DNA from 2 places in the Arthrobacter sp. Soil_C_49 genome. Region 2 is predicted to be linked to the other one. Evidence: predicted binding sites of a transcription regulator. Region 2 holds the regulator's gene; the other holds the start of a gene.
What was found. The regulator LexA, encoded in region 2, represses DNA repair genes until DNA is damaged. The targets are predictions, from matches to a motif close to TCGAACANNTGTTCGA.
Positions count from the first base shown of each region.

Region 1 (3,204 bases), on a different contig from region 2:
GCCGATTCGATTCTTCGGCGGAAGTTCTGTAAAGTTGTCTTGCCCGCGGTTACTGGAAGCGGAACGGCCCGGAAACGGACGCTCCGAAGACTGCATCTACGGGTACTTCTTTTGAAGTTCGGCAGATTACCCGAGCGGCCAAAGGGGGCTGACTGTAAATCAGCTGGCAACGCCTACGGGGGTTCGAATCCCTCATCTGCCACCCAAGGAAAAGCCTCCGGAACCACTGGTTCCGGAGGCTTTTTCGTGCTTTTAAGCCGATTCCAGTCAGGGGCTTAGCGCTCCCTCACACGCTTTTTGTCCTGTAACCCGAGGTGCCGGAGCTGCCCATCAAGGCGGCAAACCCGTCGTCGACATGGCAGTGGCACGGGCGTAGGCTGGCACCATCGGCGCAAGTGCCCGATGCCCTGCGTCGATCAAAGAATCGATAAAGGAGGATCAATGAGTGCCGTACGTGAATTCATGACTACGGACGCGCAGTGTATTAAGGAAAACCAGTCCCTCGCAGATGCTGCCCGGATGATGCTGGACCTTGACTGCGGATCGTTGCCGATCTGCGGCGACGACGGCAAGTTGAGGGGCATGATCACCGACCGTGACATCGTGCTCAAGTGCGTGGCCGCCGGACGCGATCCGCGCGAAATGATGGCCCGTGACCTCGCCTCCGGCAAGCCCTACTGGATCGACGCCGATGCAAACGTTGATGAGGCCATCGACATGATGGAGACCCACCAGGTCCGCCGGCTTCCAGTCATCGCCGACCACAAGTTGGTGGGGATCCTTAGCCAGGGAGACATCGCCCGCAATTACTCCGAACAGCGAGTGGGCGAGCTGGTGGAGCACATCTCCGAACGCAAACGGATGAACGCTTAACCCGGTAATTCTTTATCAACCAACGCCACGGAGGTCCCTCCGTGGCGTTTCTTGATGCCAAATCCTGGCCTTGTCCGCAGCTCCCTGCCCTTGAAGGTTAGGAGCCGCGGACAAGCTTATGAATCCTCACGCACCGGCAGAGGACTGTCAGTTCAACGCAATCAGGAGCATCTGGCTGGTTCCCGGGATGCAGGTCTGCAGGATCGCCCGCGGGAAGCCGCCAAACACATTGATGACATCGTTGGTGGTCCCCGGGTTGGGCACCTGCCCGCGGGCCGTCACCGTGTAGGTTCCGTAGCCCGGGATGCTCACCGTTTCACCCAATCCGATTCCGGAGAAGCGGGCCCAGCCGCCGCAGAAATCATGTTCGGTGATAAAGAGCGAGTAGCCGTCATTGGGGGTGAAATGGATAGGTCCGATGCAGGCGTCAACCATGGACTGCCCGCCGGCGCCGGCTACGTAGATGGTGCGGACGGCAGGGGCGGCCGCGACAGGTGCAGGCGCCGGAGCGGCTGCCGGTGCCGGCGCGGGGGCCGCGGCCGGTGCGGCAGCAGGAGCAGCAGCAGGTACTGGAGCCGGTGCGGCAACGGCCGGGCCGGTCAGGACCAGCGTCTGGCCCGGGACGATGATGCTGTATTGCCCCAGCCCGTTCGCGGCGAGCATGGCGTTCATGTCCACCCCGAACCTCCCGGCAATGGCGCCGACGGTGTCGCCGGGCACCACGGTGTACTGGTTTCCGACCGCGGCCGGTGCCGGTTCAGGGGCGGGCGCAGGTTCGACGGCGGGTGGCGGCGGTGCTGCCTCCGCAGGCGCTTCGGCGGCCGGCGGGGCAGCGGCGGGCGTTTCGGCCGGTGCCTCTGCCGGCGCCTGGACAGATTCCGCGGAACCGGCAGTATCGCTGCCCTCCGCCTGGGAAACAGCCTCGGCAACGGGAGCGGCCGCCGTCGTATTTGGAGCGAGGCTGGCCGGTGCCGCCAGGGCTCCGACTCCCACTGCCGCCACAACGGCCGCGGTGGCCATTCCCGCCCACAGTTTGTTGCTGATGGTGGGGCGGCCGGCCGTCAGGTCAGAGCGGGGGACATCGGTGGCGAAACTACGGCTCGGACCGTCGGGAGTAGAGAGGTATGCCTGGTTCATGGGTAGCCCATCGAGGTGCGGTCCGGCCGGGCAGCTGCGGGCGCAGGAAGCGGGGCAGGACGGATCGAGGTGTGATGCACCGGCGGCCCAGCCTTAGGCCAGGTCGCCGCCGGCGCACGATGGAGGCGTCCGCATACCCAGAAAATACGGAAGCTCCGCGAGAAGGCACTGCCATCCGGAAGCCACCCGGCGAACAGGCCAGCACATGTTCGGTCCTAGGAATCCCGAGTCTAGGAAGTGCGGGATGGCGCGGGCACCAGTAGGGATTACCCGAATATTTTGGGCCGGTACTTGGGAGTGCTGTCCCGGATACTCAAAACCGCCGGGGCGTACTACCTGCCGCTGCAGGCCATGCTGCTACCGGCTTTGCCGGTCTTTCAGCTCCGCGATGTCGCGGCGCAGCAAAGCGATCTCCGCAACCAGTTCCGCCACTTCCGCCCGCACCGGCTCCTCGGCCTCGGCCGCCGCTTCGGCGGTATCCTCTACCCGCTGGACCAGCCAGGACGCGATGGAGGCCGTGACCACGCCAAGAACCGCGATGCCGCTCATCATGAGGGCTGCTGCCACCATCCGACCCAGAGGCGTTACCGGGTACATATCCCCGTATCCGACCGTGGTGATGGTGGTGATGGCCCACCACAAGGCATCGCCGAACGTCAGGATCTTCGCCTCCGGCGCAGACTGCTCCACATCCAGGACGGCGAGGGCGCCCACAAACACGAGCATGGTGGCCGATCCCACCACGTAGGTGACCACGCGTCCCCGGAGGGTGTCACCCAGTGTCCGGTGGAGTACGGACAGCAGCGTCACCAGCCGGAGCAGGCGCAGCGGCCGGAAGAACGGCAGGGCCACAATCAGCAGCTCATGCAAGTTCCGCACGAACCAGCTGCCCCGGTCAGCCGCGAGCCAGAGGTTGGCCAGGTAATCCACGGCGAAAATACCCCACGTGGCCCACATAACGGCTTCGAGCCAGAAGGCCGCGCTGCCCTCAATGCGCCCGATAACCTGCGACGCATACGCTGCCAGGAAGATGAGCGCCGTCAACGTGAGCGGCCAGTCTGCCAGGTCCCGGTAGCGTTGTTGCGTCATGCAGGAAATCCTACGTGGACGCCGAACCGCTTCACCGGCACCGCGACTGGTTGTTACCCGCGGGTAACATAGGGGGATGCACCTGCTGTTGAGAACCCTCCTGCT
Region 1 covers NZ_JBDGJZ010000002.1:182,327-185,530, forward strand. The annotation lists tRNA gene AC3A4Z_RS04155 (tRNA-Tyr) at 121-202, shown strand; gene AC3A4Z_RS04160 (CBS domain-containing protein) at 442-873, shown strand; gene AC3A4Z_RS04165 (LysM peptidoglycan-binding domain-containing protein) at 1,021-2,010, opposite strand; gene AC3A4Z_RS04170 (ion channel) at 2,368-3,099, opposite strand; gene AC3A4Z_RS04175 (acyl-CoA thioesterase) at 3,176-3,204, shown strand, end outside.
Region 1: the regulator LexA is predicted to act here: its motif matches at 2,208-2,223, upstream of AC3A4Z_RS04165 (LysM peptidoglycan-binding domain-containing protein).

Region 2 (3,204 bases):
GTTGTTGCGGAGGGGAAGCCGGTTCAGGCGCTCTAGCTGGTCATTCACCTGAACAGTTTAGTGCCCGTGCAGGAGACCGGAAAATGTGACGGTGCCCTGTTCGCGCTCAGCGTGCAGCTAGCGTGTGGGCACGTACAGCTGCTGGCCGGGGTGGACCGCGCCGGCACTCAGGTTGTTGAGCTGCACGATGTCCGCCACGACATCGCGCGCATCCCGCCCGGGATCAACGGTTCCGGCGATAGCCCACAGGGACTGGCCCGGCTGCACGATGACCGTGACCGTGGGGGTGACCGAAAGGTCTGCCGCCGATTCCGAGGCCTTTGCCGGCGAGTTGAAGAAGCCGGCAAGGGAAAGAAGCAAAGCCGCCAGCAGGACCAGGGGGATGCCGATCAGGACCACCTTCCCGCGGCGGGTCAGCCGCAATGGCGGCAGGGGTGCAGGACGCTCCGGCTGCCGGCTGGCCGGCTGCGACATGAGTTGATGCACCGAAAGAAGCTGCGGACGTGAACCCTGTGAAGCAGATGTAGCTGACATGAACTGAGCCCTCCTGGACCTGACCGTGCTGCCCGATGTTCCCTCAGCGCCGCGGCCGCTGGATCCGGAACTGGTCCGGGTTTTCGAACGGCTTCACGCTGAGTAGAACAAATGTTCGAACTTTGCTTTCTCTGTTTTAGCACTTATCAACGAATAATGTCGAGACTCGCTAGAACAAATGTTTGAAAATGCCAAGTGGCTGGCCTAGCTTTGAAGACAAGAACAACCACCTCTGAAGTTGATCAGCAGGGTCTGACAATTACGGCGGCTACTCCGGGTCCAGGCCGCAAAGCCGGGGCAAACTGAAAGGCATTGGCGAATATGGCAGCAGCAGCCGCCGGGGGCAGGGCAACCTCCCAACCGAAGAAGACCGCCAAGGGCCTGACGCCGCGGCAGAAGAAAATCCTCGAGACCATCCAGCGCTCGGTCAATGACAACGGTTACCCGCCGTCCATGCGGGAAATCGGCGACACCGTGGGCCTCGCGAGCCTCTCCAGCGTCACCCACCAGCTCTCGCAGCTGGAAAAGCTCGGCTACCTCCGCCGCGACCCTAAGAGGCCTCGCGCCATGGAGGTATTGATGCCCCTGACGCTGGATGGAGGTGCGCCCAAGGCGGCAACGGAGCCGTCCAGCCTTCTGCCGGGCAGCAGCGCCACGGTGACCGAACTTCCCACCGCCATGGACACCGCCATGGTTCCCCTGGTGGGCCGGATCGCCGCCGGCGGTCCCATCCTGGCCGACCAGGTGGTGGAGGATGTCCTGCCGCTCCCCCGCCAGCTGGTGGGCCAGGGAGAGCTGTTTATGCTCAAGGTCGCCGGCGATTCCATGGTGGACGCGGCGATCTGCGACGGCGACTGGGTGGTGGTACGCCGCCAGGCGGACGCGGCCAACGGCGATATTGTCGCAGCGCTGCTGGACGATGAAGCTACCGTCAAGACCTTCCGCCAGCGTGACGGCCACACCTGGCTGCTTCCGCAGAACACGCAATACGAACCCATTTTGGGCGACCACGCCACCATCATGGGCAAGGTTGTCTCAGTGCTCCGCTCGCTCTAGTCGGCCCGGTACGGCCGTCTTGCCGGCAGCGCGAAGGCGCTGCCGGCAAGGCGTAGGCGTTTCCGTCAGGCGTTCTCCTGCGCGAGCCGCTCAAGTGCCGCGATCGCCGTCGTACGGTCCGTTGTGGACCAGAAGGGCGGCATCGCGCCGCGAAGGAATCCGGCGTAGCGTTCGGTGGCCAGCCGGGAATCCAGTACCGCCACCACGCCTTTGTCCCCGGTGGAGCGGATGAGGCGGCCGGCTCCCTGGGCCAGGCGGATCGCAGCGTGGGTGGCCGAAACAGACATAAAGCCGTTGCCGCCCGCCTGCGCCACAGCGCGGGACCGTGCAGTCATCAGGGGATCGTCCGGCCGCGGGAACGGAATCCGGTCAATGACCACCAGCCGGCAGGACCCGCCCGGTACATCGACGCCCTGCCACAGGGACATGGTGCCGAACAGGCAGGTGTCGGGTTCGTCCGCGAACTGTTTCACAAGCGCCGTCATGGTGGAATCGCCCTGGCACAGGATGGTCATCCCCAGCTTTGGCCGCAGCACATCGGCTGCTTCCTCTGCCGCGCGCCGGGACGAAAAGAGGCACAGTGCACCGCCGTTGGATGCCTGGATCAGGGCTTCGAGCTCTGCCAGTGCCTCCGGCGACACGCCCCGGCCCGGCTTGGGCAGGTGGCCCGCCACGTAGAGGATGCCCTGCTTGGGATAGTCAAAAGGTGAGCCGACGTCAACACCGGACCAGCTCGGCGCCCCCTCCCCGACGAGGCCAAGCCCGCCCGCTGCGGGCTCGAACGCCGAACCGATGGCCAGGGTCGCCGACGTCAGCACCACTGTGTGCCCCGCGAACAGGCCCTCCCGCAGGCGGCCCGCGACGGAGAGCGGGGCTATGTTGACCAGCGCAGGAGCCGTCTCGTCCGGTTGGGAATAGCCCTGCTGCGGGTCAAACGAGCTGGCCCGGGAGAACCACACCACTTCCCGGTTCTCCCGGCCTGCCAGTAGTCGTTCACAAAGTTCCAGGATGAGCATCAGCCGGGAGCGCGCAAGCTGCCGCCCGCCGTCGGCCGTTGTGCTGCTGTCCCCCTTTGAGTCGGACAGGGCGGCCCGGCAGGCCTCACGCAGCTGGTCCACGCAGTCCAGCTGCTCATCATTCAGGCCGTTCGGCAGCAGCCCGTTGGGGACACCCGCCAACGCAACCTCAAGGTTGGCTGCAGCCGCGTTCAGAGCGTCCACGGTGATGGCCGTGTGCTTGCGCGCACCGGCAGCGGCGGCATGGACCATGGCCACCGAGAGCTGGCCGGACACCGCGCCGGTCACCCGGTCCTGGAGCTCGTGGGCCTCGTCCACCACCACCACATCGTACTCCGGGAGCACGGCCAGGCCTTCAAAAGCGCTGACGGCGAGCATGGCATGGTTGGTGACCACAACGTCGGCGTCGGCGGCGTCCTGCCGGGCCAGCTCGCTGAAGCATTCTGCCGCCATGGGGCACTTCTGCGCGCCCAGGCACTCCATGGAGGTGACCGAGACCTGCCGCCAGGCGCGGTCCGTGACGCCGGGCAGAAGCTCGTCCCGGTCCCCGGTGGTGGTCTTTTCCGCCCACTCCCGCAGCCGGACCACTTCCTTGCCA
Region 2 covers NZ_JBDGJZ010000020.1:38,686-41,889, forward strand. The annotation lists gene AC3A4Z_RS21730 (histidinol-phosphate transaminase) at 1-48, opposite strand, end outside; gene AC3A4Z_RS21735 (LysM peptidoglycan-binding domain-containing protein) at 118-474, opposite strand; gene lexA (transcriptional repressor LexA) at 856-1,590, shown strand; gene AC3A4Z_RS21745 (ATP-dependent DNA helicase) at 1,656-3,204, opposite strand, start outside.